Regions from separate parts of the Sphingomonas kyungheensis genome, predicted to be linked through region 2. Evidence: predicted binding sites of a transcription regulator. Region 2 holds the regulator's gene; each other region holds the start of a gene.

Region 1 (5,994 bases), on a different contig from region 2:
CGCCGACGCTCACCGACACGCGCTTCACCCCGAGCAGCCTGTTCGAGCCCGCGGCCGAAAAATATGAGGGCGTGACGCTGATGGCGGTCGAGCGCAGCTGACGCCCGACCGCCGTTCGGCTCAGCGGCAGCGGATCTCCGCCTGGTTCTGATCGATCGCCTTGCCGGCGAGCGCGCCGACCGCGCCGCCGAGCAGGGTGCCCACAATGCGGCTGTGGCCGCCGTCGATGACGTTGCCGAGGATGCCGCCCGCCGCGCCGCCGGCGATCAGCCCGGTGGTGCCGTCGCTGCGCTTGCAATAATAGCGGCCGTCGGTGCCCGCATAGACGCGATCGTTGGCGCTGAGCACGCGCTCCTGCGAGCTCGGCCGGTAATAGCGCGACGGGTCATAGCCGTTTTCGTAGCGGTCGCCGTCGCGCGGGTCATAGCGCTGGTCGTCATAGCCGTCCGGCACCGGCGCCTGGCGATAGCCGCCCGGACCGGGAATGCCGCGCAGCGCGCGATAGCGATCGAATTCGGAACGGTAGCGCGCAAGCTCGGCGTCGAAGCGCTGCTGCGCGGCGGCGAAGCGCGCATCGTCCGCGGCGGACTGGGCGGCGACCGGCGCGGCGAGCGTCGTCACCAGCGCGGCGGACAGCAAAAGCGACCTAAACATCGTCATGATCCTTTTCCGGACCCGCTGAGTCGGGTCCGCCCCGGTCATACGCCGATCCGCCCTTGGCGGTTCCTGAACGAGGACGGCGGCCGGATCAGCCGATCGTGACGAACGTATCCATCACGCGCTTGCGGCCCGCCGCCTCGAAATCGATCTCCAGCTTGTTGCCCTCGATCTCGGCGATCGCGCCATAGCCGAACTTCTGGTGGAAGACGCGTAGCCCGACCGACAGGTCGCTGCGTCCCTTGTTGCCGATGCTCACCGCGCTCGCGCGGCTCTCGACCACCCGCGTCGGTGCGGTCGAGAAGCCCGAGGCGGCGCCCGCCGCGCGCTGCCAGCCGGGACCACGACCGGTGCCGCGGCCGACATCGGCGAAGGGATCGGCGCGCTCGCTCCAATTGGCGCGCCACAGGCTCTCGCCGCCCGACATCGTCGTCTCGGCGTCGATATGGTCGCCGGGCAGCTCGCCGACGAACCGGCTCGGGATGCTCGACGTCCACTGGCCGTAGATGCGGCGGTTGGCGGCGTGGAGGATCGTCGCGCGGCGCCGCGCGCGGGTGATCGCGACATAGGCGAGGCGACGTTCCTCCTCGAGGCTCTTGGTCCCGCCCTCGTCGAGCGATCGCTGCGAGGGGAACAGCCCCTCTTCCCAGCCGACGAGGAAGACGGTGTCATATTCCAGCCCCTTGGCGGCGTGGATCGTCATGATCGTCACCTGCGGGTCCTGGACGCCGCCCTCCTTGTCCATGACGAGGCTGACATGTTCGAGGAAGGCGCCGAGCGACTCATATTCCTCCATCGCGCGCACGAGTTCGGACAGGTTCTCGAGCCGCCCCGCCGCCTCGACCGATTTCTCCGCCTGCCACATCGCCGTATAACCGCTCTCGTCGAGCAATTGGCGGGCGAGCTCGGCGTGCGGCAGGTCGCGCGCCATGTCGCGCCAGCGGGCGATGTCGCCGACCAGATTGCCGAGCGCGCGGCGCGCCTGCGGCGTCAGTTCGTCGGTGTCGAGGATGCGCGCCGCGGCATGGGTCAGCGGCAGCCGCTCGGCGCGGGCAAGCTGGTGGATCTTGGCGAGCGCCTTGTCGCCGAGCCCGCGCTTGGGCACGTTGACGATGCGTTCGAAGGCGAGATCGTCGGCGGGCTGGTTGACGACGCGCAGATAGGCGAGCGCGTCGCGGATCTCGGCGCGCTCGTAGAAGCGGAAGCCGCCGACGATGCGATAGGGCATGCCGATCGCGATGAAGCGATCCTCGAACTCGCGGGTCTGATGCTGGGCGCGGACTAGGATGGCGATGTCGTCGAGGCTCTTGCCGCCGCGCTGCGCCGCCTCGATCTCCTCGCCGACGCGCCGCGCCTCCTCGGGGCCGTCCCATACGCCGACGACGCGGACCTTCTCGCCCGCGTCGAGCTCGGTCCACAGCGTCTTGCCGAGCCGGCCGCCGTTATTGGCGATCATCCCCGATGCCGCGCCGAGGATGTGCGGCGTCGAGCGGTAATTCTGTTCGAGCCGGATCACCTTCGCGCCGGGAAAGTCCTTTTCGAACTTCAGGATGTTCTCGACCTGCGCGCCGCGCCACGAATAGATCGACTGATCGTCGTCGCCGACGCAGGCGATGTTCTTGCGCGCCTGGGCGAGCAGCCGCAGCCACAGATACTGGACGACATTGGTGTCCTGATATTCGTCGACCATGATATATTTGAACCGCTCCTGATAGGTGCGGAGCACGTCGGGATGCGATTTGAGCACGGTCAGCATGTGCAGCAGCAGGTCGCCGAAGTCGCAGGCGTTGAGGCTGCGCAGCCGCTCCTGATATTGCGCATAGAGCTCGCCGCCGCGCCCGTTGGCGAAACGCTCGCTTTCGCCGGCGTCGATATCGGCGGGGACCAGCCCCTTGTTCTTCCAATCGTCGATCAGCCCGGCGAGGCTGCGCGCGGGGAAGCGTTTCTCGTCGAGGTCGGCGGCGACGATCAGCTGCTTGAGCAGGCGAAGCTGGTCGTCGGTGTCGAGGATGCTGAAATTGCTCTGCAAGCCGACCAGTTCGGCATGGCGGCGCAACATCTTGGCGCCGATCGCATGGAAGGTGCCGAGCCACGGCATGCCCTCGACCGCGTCGCCGACCAGCCGGCCGACGCGCTCGCGCATCTCGCGGGCCGCCTTGTTGGTGAAGGTGACGCTGAGGATCTCCGACGGCCACGCCTTGCGCGTCCACAGCAGATGCGCGAGCCGCGCGGTGAGCGCCGCGGTCTTGCCCGTCCCGGCGCCGGCGAGCATCAGCACCGGCCCTTCGGTGGTCAGCACGGCGTCGCGCTGCGGCGCGTTGAGCCCGGCGAGATAGGGCGGGTCCTGCAAGGCGTTGGGGGCACGGAGATCGGTCACCGGTGAACAGGTAGGGAACGGCGTTCGCACGGGCAAGAGTGAAGGTGGGCGGCGGCGATCATCCCGCCCGGCGCGGCGATGTCGGCGACCGAGTGTCTCTATAAAGCACAAGCCGGCCGAGAGACCTTCGGATGGGCCGGCAGGAGGTCCCCGATGATCGTCTTTCCCTTATGTGTTGCGGCGCTCACTGCGACGCCATCGTCCACTGCGGCGACCAACCCGTCGCCCGACCGCCGGATCGTGCAAACCAGGATCATCACGCAGGATCTTGATCTGCGAACGCCGGAAGGGCAACGGCGCTTCCGCGCGCGGGTCCGGTGGGCGGCGCAGAACCTCTGTGGCACGATACCCAAGGATATCACCGTCGCGATGGACGTGATGCGCTGTATCGGTGAAGTCCGTCGCGACGGAGCGCAGCAACTGGCGAAGGCGACCGGTCAGACGGTGGGCGGGACGGACCGATAGAAAAATCGGGGCAGTCGCCTGGCGACCGCCCCGTAGTTCAGGGAGGTCGACCGACAGGGGAGGCGGTCGACAGTCGCTACCCACAGGGGGAGAGGAGCAGCGACCCTCTCTGTCTAGACGCGCTTTGTTGCGGATGGATTTCACTCATGTTGCGCATCGGCCTTTTTTCCCGACTAGAGTGGGGGGATGACGTCGATTCCCGCAACCCCGCCGCCGCCTGCCTCGCCGCGCCGTATCCTCACCGCCAGCCTCGTCGGCACCGCGGTGGAGTTTTACGACTTCTACATCTACGCGACCGCGGCGGCGCTGGTGTTCGGCGACCTGTTCTTCCCGGCGACGAGCGGCACCGCGCGGCAGATGCTGAGCTTCGCGAGCTTCGGCATCGCCTTCATCGCGCGGCCGGTCGGCGCGATCGTCTTCGGTCATTTCGGCGATCGGATCGGCCGCAAGTCGACGCTGGTCGCCAGTCTGATGCTGATGGGCGGGTCGACGGTGGCGATCGCCTTCCTGCCCACCTATGCCCAGGTCGAACAGGTCGCGCCGCAGATGGGCTGGCTCGCGCCGTTGCTGCTGTGCCTGATGCGGCTTGGTCAGGGTTTCGGACTCGGCGGCGAATGGGGTGGCGCGGCATTGCTCGCGGTGGAGAATGCCCCGCCGCACCGCCGCAACACCTGGGGGATGTTCCCGCCGCTCGGCGCGCCGGTCGGCTTCCTGATGGCCAATGGCTTGTTCCTGATCCTCGGCCTGTGGCTCGACGAGGCGCAGTTCCGCGCCTGGGGCTGGCGGCTGCCGTTCCTGATCAGCGCGGTGCTGGTCGTGCTCGGCCTGTGGGTACGGCTCAAGCTGACCGAGACGCCGGCGTTCGTCGCCGCCGAGCGCGCCGAGGCCCTGCCCAAGGTGCCGATCGCGACGTTGTTCGCGTCGCACAGCCGCGCGGTGCTCGCCGGCACCGGCGGGGTGATCGCCTGTTTCGCGCTCTTCTATCTCGCGACTGCCTTCGCGCTCGGCTACGGCACCAAGACGCTGGGCTACGGGCGGGAGGCGATGCTGGGCGTCGAGCTGGTCGCGATCCTGTTCCTCGCCGCGGGGGTGATCGTCGCCAGCCTGCTCGCCGACCGGCGCGGCGCGCGCGGAATGCTGGTGATCGGCTTTTGCGGCTGCATGGTCGCCGGACTGGCGATGGGGCCGATGCTCGGCGCGGGATCGCTGTTCGTCGTCTTCCTGTGGCTCGCCTTCGCGCTGTTCGTGATGGGCTTCGCCTATGGCCCGCTCGGCGGCTGGCTGCCGAGCCTGTTCCCCGCCGGGGTGCGCTACACCGGCGTGTCGATGACCTTCAATCTCGGCGGCATCCTCGGCGGCGCGCTGGCGCCGATCGCCGCGGAGGCGCTGGCGCAGCGCGGCCTCGGGTGGATCGGCCTGTATCTGGTCGCGGCGGGGCTGCTCAGCCTCGCCGGGCTGATGCTGTTGCGCAAACCGGTCGGGGCCTGAGCCGCCGTCGCGGTTCGTCAGCCCTGCCGCAGCAGGGTGAGCCTCGCCTTGCCGTGCACGCGGCTGGCGTCGATCGCATAGCCGGGCGGCGCGATCTCCTCCGCCTTGGCGGTCTCGATACTGACCCAGGTGGCGGGCGCGATCCAGCCGAGCCGGGTGAGCTTGTCGAGCGCGACCAGGCCCGCGCCGGTGCCATAGGGCGGATCCATCATGACGAGATCGAGCGGCGCCGGCGCCGGGCCGAGGCCGAGCACCGAGCCGGCGCGCACGTCGCCGCGCGTGCCGAGTCGCGCGAGATTGGCCTTGAGCGCGTCGAGCGCCGCGCCGTCCTGCTCGACGAACAGGCAGGAGCCGGCGCCGCGGGACAGCGCCTCGATGCCGAGCGCGCCCGATCCGGCGAACAGATCGGCGACGGCGAGCCCGTCGAAGCTGCCGAGCCGGCTGGTCAGCATCGAGAACAGCGCCTCGCGCGTCCGGTCGGCGGTCGGGCGCGTCGCATCGCCCTTGGGCGCGACGAGCGGGCGGCCCCGCCATTGGCCGGCGATCACCCTCATCGTTTGCCTCCCTTCGGCCCGCCGCGTGGCGCGCCGCGCCCCCCCGCCGGCCCACGCGGCGTGTCGGGGCGCGACGGCCGCGCCGGGCGACCGTCGGCACCGCCACCGCCACCGGAGCGTCCACCGGCCGACCCGCCGCCGGTTCGCGCCGGCCGGCCGCCGCTGCGCTGCGGCTCATCGCGGCGGGGCGTCTCCTGCTCCCACGGCTTGCGCGCCGAGCCGCCGGTCGGCACCGGCCGCGCCTCGCGATCGTCGCGGCGGAAGCGACCGCGCTGACCCTCGCGCGCGCCGTCGCCGGCGGGCACGCGCTCCGTATCCGCACGCCGGAAGCGTGCCGGCTGCCCGTCGCGCGCCGCACCTGTGGTCGGCCGCGCCGATCGTGCCTCGGTCTCCCCGCGCCGACCACGTGCCGGCTGCCCGTCGCGCAACGCCCCGCCCGTCGATGACCGAGCC
Region 2 (5,994 bases):
TCGCCGGCATCGCGCTCGCGGGGGACGGGCGGGCGGGGCGGGTGGTGGCGATCGGCGGCTTGGCCGCGGCGGCGGGGCTGGCATCGATTTGGTGGCGGGCCGAGCGCGTCGGCGCACCGATATTGGCACGCCCCGCCGTCGTCGCGGTGCAGGGAGAGGTCGAGCGGGTTGAGCCGCTGCCGGCGCGCGACCTCATCCGCCTGACGCTGCGCAGCGACAGCGTGGGCGTGCCGCCGCGGGTGCGGATCAACCTGCCGATCGGCGACGCGCCCGACGGGCTGGGCGAGGGGGCGGTGATCGGGCTGCGCGCGCGGCTGATGCCGCCAGCCGATGCGGCGGTGCCGGGCGGCTATGACTTTGCGCGCGTCGCCTGGTTCGCGGGGATCGGCGCGACCGGGCGCGGCTTCGCGCCGGTGCGGGTGATCCGGCGCGCGGCGGGCGAGGGGCTGCGCGCGGGGCTGACCAGCCATATCCTGTCGCGCCTGCCGGGCAGTCGCGGCGGTATCGCCGCAGCGCTCGCCACCGGCGACGAGGGCGCGATCACCGTGGCCGATGCCGATGCGATGCGGCGCGCCGGGCTGGCGCATCTGCTCTCCGTGAGCGGCTTGCACATCACCGCCGCGGTGGGGGCGACGATGCTGTGCGTCCTGCGGCTGCTCGCGCTGTCGCCGTGGCTGGCGATCCGCTGGCGGCTGCCGCTGGTCGCGGCGGCGGCGGGGGCGCTGGCGGCGATCGGCTATACCTGGCTGACCGGCAGTCAGGTGCCGACGATCCGCTCGTGCGTCGCCGCGCTGCTGGTGCTCGCCGCCTTGGTGCTGGGACGGGAGGCGATGACGTTGCGGCTGGTCGCCGGCGGTGCCATCGCGGTGATGCTGGTCTGGCCCGAGGCGGTGACCGGGCCGAGCTTCCAATTGTCCTTTACCGCCATCGCGGCGATCGTCACGCTCCACGACCATCCGCGCGTCGCCGGCTGGTTCCGGCAGCGCGACGAGCCCTGGCGTCGCCGTATCCTGCGCGAAGGCGCTGCGTTGCTGCTCACCGGCGTCGTGGTCGAGGCGGCGCTGATGCCGATCGCGGTCTTCCACTTCCACAAGGCGGGGCTGTACGGCGCGGCGGCGAATATCGTCGCGATCCCGCTCACCACCTTCGTCGTCATGCCGCTCGAAGCGGCGGCGTTGCTCGCCGATACGGTCGGCCTCGGCCCACCGGTCTGGTGGCTGACCGATCTCGCGTTGCGGCTGTTGCTGGTGATCGCCCACCGCGTCGCCGCGCTGCCGGGATCGGGGTTTGCGTTGCCGGCGATGTCGGCCGCGGCATTCGCGCTGATCGTCGGCGGCGGACTGTGGCTGATGCTGTGGCGGACGCGGGTGCGGCATTGGGGGCTGCTGCCGATCCTGCTCGGCGGCTGGTGGATGGTGCAGGCGCCTGCCCCCGATCTGCTGGTGACGGGAGATGGCCGCCATATGGCGGTACGGGTCGACGGGAGACTCGCCTTGCTCCGCGAGCGCGCCGGTGATTACACGCGGGCGATGCTCGCCGAAAATGGCGGCATCGACGGCGAGCCGTTGCCGCTCAGCGAGCAGGCGGCGGCGCGCTGCTCGCCGGACGCCTGTATCGTCACGCTGAGGAGCACAGAGCGCGCATGGCGGATCGTTGCGACGCGCAGCGCCTATCCGGTCGATCGTGCCGCGCTGATCGGCGCCTGCCATGCGGCGGACATCGTCGTCAGCGAACGGCGGCTGCCGCGATCCTGCCGCCCGCGCTGGCTGCGGCTCGATGCACCGCTCCTGCGTCGCACCGGCGGCGTCGCGATCGACCTGGAAAGCCGACGGGTGCGCACGGTGCTACAGCCCGGCGACCGCCATCCCTGGCGGATCGCCCGGCTCAGTCGTAGCGGCGCAGGATGCCCGACAATTTGCCCTGCACGCGGACGTGCGAGGGGACGTAGCGCTGCGGTTCGTAGGCGCGGTTGGCGGGATCGAGCCGGACCATCGCGCCCTCGCGGCGGAAATATTTGAGCGTCGCTTCGCTGTCGTCGATCAGCGCGACGACGATCTCCCCGTCGCGGGCGACCTCGGTACGGCGGATCAGCGCATAATCGCCATCGAGGATGCCGGCTTCGACCATCGAATCGCCCGACACTTCGAGCGCATAATGTTCGCCGCTGCCGAGCAGGGCGGCGGGGACGGCGAGCGTCGAGCTGCCCTCGAACGCCTCGATCGGCAGGCCGGCGGCGATGCGGCCGTGCAGCGGGATCTCGATCACGTCATTGGCGGGCGCCGGTGCGGCGCGGACGTTGGTCTTGGCGGGCGGCGGTGCGGCCGGCGCCGTCGACGCGGCGGGCTTGCGCTCCGACCGTTCCGGCATGCGCAGCACTTCGAGCGCGCGCGCCCGGTTGGGCAGGCGGCGGATGAAATGCCGTTCCTCGAGCGCGCTGATCAGACGATGCACGCCCGACTTGGACTTGAGGTCGAGCGCCTCCTTCATCTCCTCGAACGAGGGCGAGATGCCGGTTTCCTCCAGCCGATCGTTGATGAAGCATACGAGCTCGTGCTGCTTGCGCGTGAGCATGGGCGATCCTTCCCCGTCAGAACAGACGCGGAACTTCTAGGGAACAGGATGGCGTCCGTCAAGCGATGACGAGGATATCTGCCGAGTCGCCCGCCCGTGCCGCCGCGGCGCCGGCCGGGCGGATGATCAGCGCCTGCGACCGAGCCAGCGTCAGCAGCATCGAACTGTCCTGGATCGTCGAGGCATAAGCGCGGCCGTCGCGTATTTCGGCACGCAGATAGTCGGTGCGCGCGCCATTGGCGGGCAGGTCCTCGCCGAGCAGCGCCAGCGTCGCGCGCGGCAGCGGGTCGGCGGCGCCGGCGAGATGCGCGATCACCGGTTTGACGAACAGGATCGCGGTGACGAAGGCGGACACCGGATTGCCCGGCAGTCCGAGCACCTGCATCGCGCCGCGTCGCCCCGCCATCATCGGCTTGCCGGGCCGCAGCGCGATCCGCCAGAAATCGATCTGGCCGCCCGCGGCCTCGAGCGCCGGCCGGACGAGATCGTGATCGCCGACCGATGCGCCGCCGGTGGTGACCAGCAGATCGGCGTCGACCCGCGCGAAGGCGTCCCGCAGCGTCGCCAGATCGTCGGGCAGGATGCCGAGGTCGATCAGCTCGACCGGCAGATCGGCAAGCATCGCGGCGAGCATCGCGCGGTTCGATTCGGGTAAGGCATCGGGCGAGGCGGGCTGGCCGGGATCGACCAGTTCGTCCCCGGTCGCGCAGATCGCGACACGGACGCGTCGGTGGACGCACAGCGCACCGACGCCGCCGGTCGCGGCGACGGCGATCCGCGCCGGGGTCAGCCGCTCGCCGCTGCGCACCAGCGTGTCGCCGGCGGTGAAGTCGAGGCCGCGGCGGCGGGTGTTGCGGCCCGGATGCGCCGGCCCTTCGCCGGTGAGTCGGATCGCGGCGCCCTGCGCGTCCACCTCTTCCTGGATCATCACCGTATCGGCGACGGCGGGCATCACCGCGCCGGTGAAGATGCGGACGGTCTCGCCGGGCTGGATCGTGCCGTCGAACGGCCGCCCGGCCGCGCTCTCGCCGATCAGCGTCCACGGGCCGGGCAGGTCGGCGAAGCGGATCGCATAGCCGTCCATCGCGGAGAGGTCGTGCGCGGGCTGCGTGCGCTGCGCGACGACGTCGGCGGCGAGCCAGCGCCCCGCGGCCTGCGCGAGCGGCACCGTCTCCTCGGCGACGCGCGGCGCGGCGGTGAACAGACGCGCCTGCGCCTCGGCGATCGGCAGCAGCGTCATCGCCTCAGGCGCGCCAGTCGCCGGACGCGCCGCCGGCCTTTTCGAGCAGACGGATGCCGGAGATCACCATCGCCCGGTCGATCGCCTTGGCCATGTCATAGACGGTGAGCAGCGCCACCGAGACGGCGGTGAGCGCCTCCATCTCCACCCCGGTCTTGCCGTCGGTCGCGGTCAGCGCGGTGGCGGTGATGCCGCCCGCGTCGATCGTCAGGTCGAGCGTGACGCGGGTCAGCGGCAGCGGATGGCAGAGCGGGATCAGCTCGGCGGTGCGCTTGGCGGCCATGATCCCGGCGATCCGCGCGACCGCGAGCACGTCGCCCTTCTTCGCCGCGCCGTCGCGGATCGCGGCGAGCGCCTCGGCAGCGACCGCGATATGGCCGGTGGCGACCGCGCGGCGGCTGGTCACCGCCTTGCCGCCGACATCGACCATATGCGCGGCGCCCTCGGCGTCGATATGGGTGAGGCGGGTCACGCCTCGGCGCCGATCATCGCGCGCGTCGCCGCCTCGACATCGTCGGCGCGCATCAGCGCCTCGCCGATCAGGAAGCAATGGACGCCGTGCGCCGCCATCGCATCGAGGTCCTCGCGCCGCTCCAGCCCGCTCTCGGCGACGAAGGTGCAGCCCGCCGGCGCCTTGGCGACGAGATCGTAGGTGCGGGCGAAGTCGACGGAAAAGTCGCGCAGGTCGCGATTGTTGACGCCGATCAGCCGCGATTGCAGCCGCAGCGCGCGGTCGAGTTCGTGTGCGTCATGCACCTCGACCAGCACGTCCATGCCGCATTCGCGCGCCGACGCCTCGATCTCCGCCATCTGATTGTCGTCGAGCGCGGCGACGATGATCAGGATCGCGTCGGCGCCGATCGAGCGGCTCTCGGTCGCCTGCCACGGATCGACCATGAAGTCCTTGCGGATCACCGGCAGATCGCAGGCGGCGCGTGCGGCGATCAGATAGTCGTCCGAGCCCTGGAACCATTGTTCGTCGGTCAGCACCGACAGACAGGCGGCGCCGCCCGCCTGATAGGCGCGGGCATGGGCCGGCGGATCGAAGTCGGCGCGGATCACGCCCTTGGACGGGCTGGCCTTCTTGATCTCGGCAATCAGCGCGGGACCCGAGCGGGCGTCGAGCGCGGCGCGAAAGCCGCGCGGACGCGTGACGGCGGCGATCCGCGCGTCGAGATCGGCGAGGCTGGTCGTCGCCTTGCGCGCGGCGACTTCGGCGCGCTTGGTCTCGATGATGCGGGAGAGGATATTGGTCATCGGTAAGCGATCCAGCGATCGAGCAGCGCGGCGGCGCGGCCGTCGTCGATCGCGGCGGCGGCGGCCGTCGCGCCGGCGGTGAGGTGAGGGCTATGGCCGGCGACGACGAGCGCGGCGGCGGCGTTGAGCAGCACCGCGTCGCGATAGGCACCGGCCTCGCCGTCGAGCAGGCGGCGCAAGGCGGCGGCGTTATAGGCGGGGTCGCCGCCGCGGATCGCGGCGAGCGGGTGGCGGGGCAGGCCGGCATCCTCGGGGGTGATGCGGGGCGGCAGATTCGTGCTGCCGATGCTGACCGCGATGCTGGGCCCGGCGGTCGACAGTTCGTCGAGCCCTTCCTCGCCGCTGATCACCGCCGCGCCGCCGGTCCCGAGCTGCGCCAGCGCCTCGGCGTAGAGACCCGCATAATCGGGCCGGGCGATGCCGATCAGCTGATGCGTGACGTGCGCCGGATTGGCGAGCGGTCCCATCAGGTTGAAGATCGTCCGCCGGCCGATGCGGCGGCGGATCGGGGTAATCCGCGCCATCGCGGGATGATGGTTGGCGGCGAACAGGAAGGCGATGCCGAGATCGGCGAGGCTGCCTTCCGCGGTCGCGCCCGCCACCGCCATGTCGAGCCCGATCGCCTCCAGCGTATCGGCCGCGCCCGCCTTGGACGAGGCGGCGCGATTGCCATGCTTGGCGACGGGTACGCCGCAGGCGGCGACGACCAGTGCCACCGCGGTCGAGACGTTGAGCGTGTGATGACCGTCGCCGCCGGTGCCGCAGACGTCGATCGCCCCCGCCGGGGCGGCGACGGGCACGAGCCGGGCGCGCAATGCCCGCGCCGCTTCGGCGATCTCGACGCTCGTCTCGCCGCGCTCCGCCAGTGCGATCAGGAAGGCGGCGATCGCCTCTTCCGAGACGCGGGCGTCGAGGATGTCGGCAAA
Region 3 (5,994 bases), on a different contig from region 2:
GCATACCGCGATGAAGAGCGGCATGATGGCCGCCGAGGCCGCCGCCGCCGCGATCCTGTCGCAGCGCCAGCATGACGAGCTCGTCGCCTATCCGCAGGCGTTCGAGACGAGCTGGGTCAAAAAGGAGCTGTCGATCGTCCGCAACGTCGTGCCTCTGGTCAAGAAGTTCGGCGATTTCCTCGGCTCCGGCCTTGCCGGCGTGACGATGTGGCTCGAGCATTTCGGCATCCGCATGCCGTTCACGATGAAGCATCATCCGGATCATGAGAGCCTGTGGCGCAAGGATCTGGTCAAGCCGCCAGTCTATCCCAAGCCCGACGGCGTGCTGACCTTCGACCGCCTGTCCTCGGTGTTCCTGTCGAACACCAATCACGAGGAGGACCAGCCGGTCCACTTGACGCTCAAGGACCCGAACGTGCCGGTCGAATATGACCTGCCGCTCTACGACGAACCGGCGCAACGCTATTGCCCGGCCGGCGTTTACGAGATCGTCGGGCAGGAGACGGGCGAGCCCAAGTTCGTCATCAACGCGCAGAATTGCGTCCACTGCAAGACGTGCGACATCAAGGACCCGACCCAGAACATCAACTGGGTGGTGCCGGAGGGTGGTGGAGGCCCGAATTATCCCAACATGTAAGCGCCTGATCCTCGCCGCGGCGGTCGGCTGTGCCTCGATCGCGCCGGCGGCGGCGGACACCGCGCGGCTTGCCGATTACCTGAAGGCCGGGGCGGCGGATGCCGACGGCCGCGTCGACCTCGCTGCTGCAGGCTATGCCCGCGCGCTGGCGGCGGCGCCGACCAGTGCGGCGGTCGCGGTGCGCGCCTATCGCGAGGCGCTCGCCGCGGGCGACGTCGCGCTCGCCACCCGCGCCGCCGCGGTGCTGCGCGGCCAGCCGGGCGCCCCCGCCGACCTGCCGCTGCTGCCGCTCGCGCTCGCCGCCGCCCGCGGCGACGCTGCGGGCGCGAGCGCCGCGACCGATGCGCTCGCCACCACCCCGCTCGGCGTGCTCGCGCCGTCGCTGCGCGCCTGGATCGCCTTCGCGAGCAAGCAGAACCCGGCGCCGGCGATTCTCGCTGCCGGCAAGGACCCGGTCGCGCAGCGGCTCGCCGCGGAGACCGCGGCGTTGATCCAGATCGCCCGCGGCGACACCGCAAAGGGTCTGGCCACGGTCCAGGCGCTGCGCGAGACCGGCTCGCCGATCGACCTGCGCCTCTCCGCCGGCCAGTTGCTGTTCGGCCTCGGGCAGAAGGATCAGGCCCGCAGCCTGCTCGCCGGCGACGATCCGGTGTTCGCGGCGTTGCGCGAGGGCGATGCGGCGCAGCCGACGCTCGGCTTCGGCGTGTCGCGGCTGCTCGGCCGGATCGCCGGCGACCTTGCCGATCAGGATGCAAGCGAGCTGTCGATCGCGCTCGCCCGTACCGCGCTGATCGCTTACCCCGCCAATGATCGCGTGCGGCTGCTGCTCGCCGGCGCGCTCGCCAAGGACAAGGCGGTGCCGCGCGCGCTGACCGCGCTCGACGGGATCGGCGCGGCGAGTCCCTATGCCTCGACCGCGCTGGCGACGCGGATCGCGATCCTCGCCGCCGCCGGCCGGCAGGAGGAAGCGCTCGCCATCGCCCGCACGGGGGCCGAGCGGCCGGGGGCGGGCGAGGGCGACTGGCAGACCTATGCCGACCAGCTCACCGCGCTCGACCGGCATCGCGAGGCGGTCGGCTGGTACCGCCGCGTCGTCGATGCCGATCCGACCGCGTGGAGCGCATGGCTGCAATATGGCGGTGCGCTCGAACAGGCGGGCGACTGGCCGGCGAGCCGCGCCGCGTTGCAGAAGGCGGTGGCGATCGCCCCGGCCGAACCGCTCGCGCTCAACTATCTCGGCTATGCGCAGGCCGAGCGCGGCATCGACGTGCCGCAGTCGATCGCGATGCTCGAACGCGCGCATGCGCTCAAGCCCGACGATTCCTCGATCGCCGATTCGCTCGGCTGGGCCTATTTCCTCAGCGGCGATATTGCGCGGGCGCAGCCATTGATCGAGCGTGCCGCCGCGGTCGACACCGTCAATGCCGAGATCGGCGAGCATCTCGGCGATCTCTACTGGACCCGCGGCCGGCGCTACGAGGCGCGCTACGCCTGGCGCGCCGCGGCGCTGACCGCGACGCCGGTCGAGGCGCAGCGGCTCGCCGCCAAGGCCGCGAACGGATTGCCGCCGCGATGATCGTCGAACCCGCCCCTGCCAAGATCAATCTCGCCCTGCACGTGCGGCATCGCCGCGCCGACGGCTATCATGCTCTGGAGACGCTGTTCGTCTTCGCGGCCGATGGCGATACGATCACCGTCGTTCCCGCCGCGGCGGACAGCTTCACGATCACCGGACCGTTCGCCGATGCGCTCGCGGGCGGCAATCCCGCGGACAATCTCGTGCTGCGCGCGGCGCAGGGGTTCGCCGGCGTGTTCGGCATCGCCCAGGCGCATGCGATCACGCTCGACAAGCATCTGCCGATCGCCTCGGGGATCGGCGGCGGCTCGGCGGATGCCGCGGCGACCCTGCGCGCACTCGCCCGCCTGCACGGCATCGCCACCGACGACCCGCGGCTGTTCGTGCTCGCCGAGACGCTCGGCGCCGACGTTCCCGCCTGCCTGCTCGGGCGCGCGACACTCGGCACCGGCAAGGGGGAGGCGCTTGTGCCGGTCGACGGGCTGGCGGGTATGCCGGTGCTGCTCGTCAATCCGGGCATCGCGGTCGGCACCGCCGCGGTCTTCGCGCGCTGGGACGGGATCGATCGCGGCGGGATCGCCGAGGACGGGGACCTGCTCGCCCGCGCCTGCGCCGGCCGCAACGATCTCGAGCCGCCCGCCCGCGCGATCGCGCCGGTGATCGACGCGGTGCTCGCCCAGCTCGCCGCCGCGCCTGACGTGCTTCTGGCGCGCATGTCGGGGAGCGGCGCGACCTGCTTCGCGCTGTTCGACGAGCCGGCGGCGCGGGATGCGGCCGCGGCGCGCGCGCGCGCCTGCGGCTGGTGGACGCTGGCGACGCGGCTGACGTGATCCGGCACCCTCGAACGGGTAAAACCCGCGTTCCCCTCTTGTTCTCGCGGAACAAACACCGTACATGGTGAACAGACGCGTTGCCCCGACGGCGCGCTTGCTCTAGCGAGGACCCTCCCGATGGCCGCCAATCTGAAAGTGATCGACACCGGCATGGCAACCGCAAATACCGACCGGCAAAAGGCGCTCGACGCCGCGCTGGCGCAGATCGACCGCGCCTTCGGCAAGGGCTCGGCGATGAAGCTCGGCCAGAAGGAGGCGATGCAGGTCGAGGCGATCTCGACCGGGTCGCTCGGTCTGGACATCGCGCTCGGCGTCGGTGGCCTGCCCCGCGGCCGCGTGATCGAGGTCTATGGCCCCGAATCGTCGGGCAAGACGACGCTCGCGCTGCACGTCATCGCCGAGGCGCAGAAGGGCGGCGGTACCGCGGCCTTCGTCGACGCCGAACATGCGCTCGACCCGGTCTATGCCAAGAAGCTCGGCGTCAACATCGACGAGCTGATCGTCTCGCAGCCCGACACCGGCGAACAGGCGCTGGAGATCGTCGACACGCTCGTCCGCTCCAATGCGATCGACGTGCTGGTCGTCGATTCGGTCGCCGCGCTGGTTCCCCGCGCGGAGATCGAGGGCGAGATGGGCGACAGCCACGTCGGCCTGCAGGCGCGACTGATGTCGCAGTCGCTGCGCAAGCTGACCGGGTCGATCAGCCGGTCGCGCTGCATGGTGATCTTCATCAACCAGCTGCGCATGAAGATCGGCGTGATGTACGGCAATCCGGAGACGACGACGGGCGGCAACGCGCTGAAGTTCTACGCCTCGGTCCGCCTCGACATCCGTCGCACCGGCGCGATCAAGGACAAGGAAGAGGTCACTGGCAACGCCACCCGCGTCAAGGTCGTCAAGAACAAGGTCGCGCCGCCGTTCAAGCAGGTCGAGTTCGACATCATGTACGGCGAGGGCATTTCGAAGATCGGCGAGATCCTCGATCTCGGCGTCAAGGCCGGGCTGGTCGAGAAATCGGGCGCGTGGTTCAGCTACGACAGCGTCCGCATCGGTCAGGGTCGCGAGAATTCGAAGAACTATCTGCGCGAACATCCCGAGATGGCCGACCGGCTCGAAAAAGCGATCCGTCAGCGGACCGAAAAGGTCGCCGAGGAGATGATGGCCGGACCGGAAGCCGACGACGACATCTGATGCGCGCCCGGCGCGATGCGACGACAGGAGGCTCGCCGGTGACGGCGGGCCTCTTTTGTCTTTGGGGCGCTCGCGGTGCGCCGTCTAGGCTCGCGATCCGGGTTCGATCGACGGCGTCGCGCGTCAGGCAACGAAATCGTGCCGTCGGGAATTGGCAAGAGGTGCGCGCGGCCTGAGCCGCGATGAAGGGAAGTCAGATGATCATCGTCCACCATCTCGAAAACAGCCGGTCGCAGCGTATCCTGTGGATGCTCGAGGAGCTCGGCTTCGACTATCAGGTCAAGCGCTATCAGCGCGACGCCAGGACGATGCTCGCGCCCCCCGAGCTCAAGCGCATCCATCCGCTCGGCAAGTCGCCGGTGATCGAGGATCTCGACGCCGACGGCGGCCGCGTCGTCGCAGAGACGGGCGCGATCGTCGAATATCTCGTCGAAAAGGCCGATGGCCGGCTCGGACCGCCGCCGCACCGCGATTCGGCGCTGCGCTATCGCTTCTGGCTCCATTATGCCGAAGGCTCGATGATGCCGCCGCTGCTGCTCAAGCTGGTGCTCAGCCGTATTCCGCTGATGGGCAAGCCGGCGATCAAGCGCATCCAGCCGATGATCGACGTCCACCTCGACTATGTCGAGGCGGAGCTGTCGCAGCGGCCGTGGTTCGCGGGCGACGACCTCACCGCCGCCGACGTGATGATGAGCTTCCCGCTCGAGGCGGCGCGCAGCCGCGCGGGGCTCGACGCGTCGCGCCCCGCGACGATCGCCTGGCTGAACAAGGTCCACGCCCGTCCGGCCTATCAGGCGGCGTTGGAGAAGGGCGGTCGCTACGCCTACGCCTGATCGGGGCGATGCGCGGGTGAGGGCGGCGCCCGAAGACGCGAACCTGTGGCTGGAGCTGGTTCGCGCGGAGGCGCGGAGGCGCGGAGGGTTGCGATAGGAGCGTCGTTTCCGCGTACGTCACGGCCGTCAGGGCAAACTGCCGCGTTCGCGGCAACCCTAATCTCCGCGCCTCCGCGCCTCCGCGTGAACCTCCTTTTGGATCACGTCTTCATGCCTTCGCGTGACCTTACCCGCCGGCGGCTGGACCCCGGCGAAGCGCTCAATCCCGGAACCGCGTCGTCGCCTCCGCCGCCGGTCCGTGCGAGACCAGCGGGTCGATCGTCGCCGGCTCGCGCGGGTCGAGGCCGCCCTCCCATTTCGCCACCACCGATGCGGCGACGGCATTGCCGATGACGTTGGTCGCGGTGCGGCCCATGTCGAGGAAATGGTCGATCGCCAGGATCAGCAGCAATCCCGCCTCCGGGATCTTGAACACCGGCAGCACCGCCGCGATGACCACCAGGCTGGCGCGCGGCACCCCGGCGATCCCCTTGGACGAGATCATCAGGAACAGCAGCATCGCGATTTGCGTGCCGAGCGGCAGCGCGATGCCATAGGCCTGGGCGATGAACAGCGACGCGAAGGTCATGTAGATCATCGAGCCGTCGAGGTTGAATGAATAGCCGAGCGGCAGCACGAAGCTGGCGATCCGCGGCGGCACCCCGAACTTGTCGAGCGCCTCCAGCATGCGCGGATAGGCGGCTTCCGACGAGGCGGTGGTGAAGGCGACGAGCAATGGCTCGCGCACATAGCCGATCAGCGCACGGATGCGCGGTCCGATGAACAGGAAGCCGAGGCCGAGCAGGATCGCCCACAGGCACAGCAAGGCGAGGTAGAAGCTGCCCATGAAGAAGGCGAGCTGGCCGATCACCCCGGCACCGCGCT

The links. Region 2 encodes LexA, which represses DNA repair genes until DNA is damaged. Its sites were predicted from a motif close to GTTCCNCNCTTGTTCT; they were not measured.
Region 1: the regulator LexA is predicted to act here: its motif matches at 3,038-3,053, upstream of V8201_RS08545 (ATP-dependent helicase).
Region 3: the regulator LexA is predicted to act here: its motif matches at 3,073-3,088, upstream of recA (recombinase RecA).

What each region holds. Positions count from the first base shown of each region.
Region 1 is NZ_JBBBDM010000003.1:155,949-161,942, forward strand. Features, by position in the region: gene V8201_RS08535 (hypothetical protein) at 1-101, shown strand, start outside; gene V8201_RS08540 (glycine zipper 2TM domain-containing protein) at 121-660, opposite strand; gene V8201_RS08545 (ATP-dependent helicase) at 749-3,034, opposite strand; gene V8201_RS08550 (UrcA family protein) at 3,188-3,499, shown strand; gene V8201_RS08555 (MFS transporter) at 3,686-4,987, shown strand; gene rsmD (16S rRNA (guanine(966)-N(2))-methyltransferase RsmD) at 5,005-5,541, opposite strand; gene V8201_RS08565 (pseudouridine synthase) at 5,538-5,994, opposite strand, start outside.
Region 2 is NZ_JBBBDM010000002.1:654,239-660,232, forward strand. Features, by position in the region: partial or broken gene V8201_RS07145 (ComEC/Rec2 family competence protein) at 1-1,877, shown strand, start outside; gene lexA (transcriptional repressor LexA) at 1,885-2,571, opposite strand; gene V8201_RS07155 (molybdopterin molybdotransferase MoeA) at 2,630-3,811, opposite strand; gene moaC (cyclic pyranopterin monophosphate synthase MoaC) at 3,816-4,283, opposite strand; gene trpC (indole-3-glycerol phosphate synthase TrpC) at 4,280-5,068, opposite strand; gene trpD (anthranilate phosphoribosyltransferase) at 5,065-5,994, opposite strand, start outside.
Region 3 is NZ_JBBBDM010000003.1:414,518-420,511, reverse strand. Features, by position in the region: gene V8201_RS09750 (electron transfer flavoprotein-ubiquinone oxidoreductase) at 1-637, shown strand, start outside; gene V8201_RS09745 (tetratricopeptide repeat protein) at 609-2,213, shown strand; gene V8201_RS09740 (4-(cytidine 5'-diphospho)-2-C-methyl-D-erythritol kinase) at 2,210-3,043, shown strand; gene recA (recombinase RecA) at 3,164-4,237, shown strand; gene V8201_RS09730 (glutathione S-transferase family protein) at 4,435-5,070, shown strand; gene V8201_RS09725 (dicarboxylate/amino acid:cation symporter) at 5,330-5,994, opposite strand, start outside.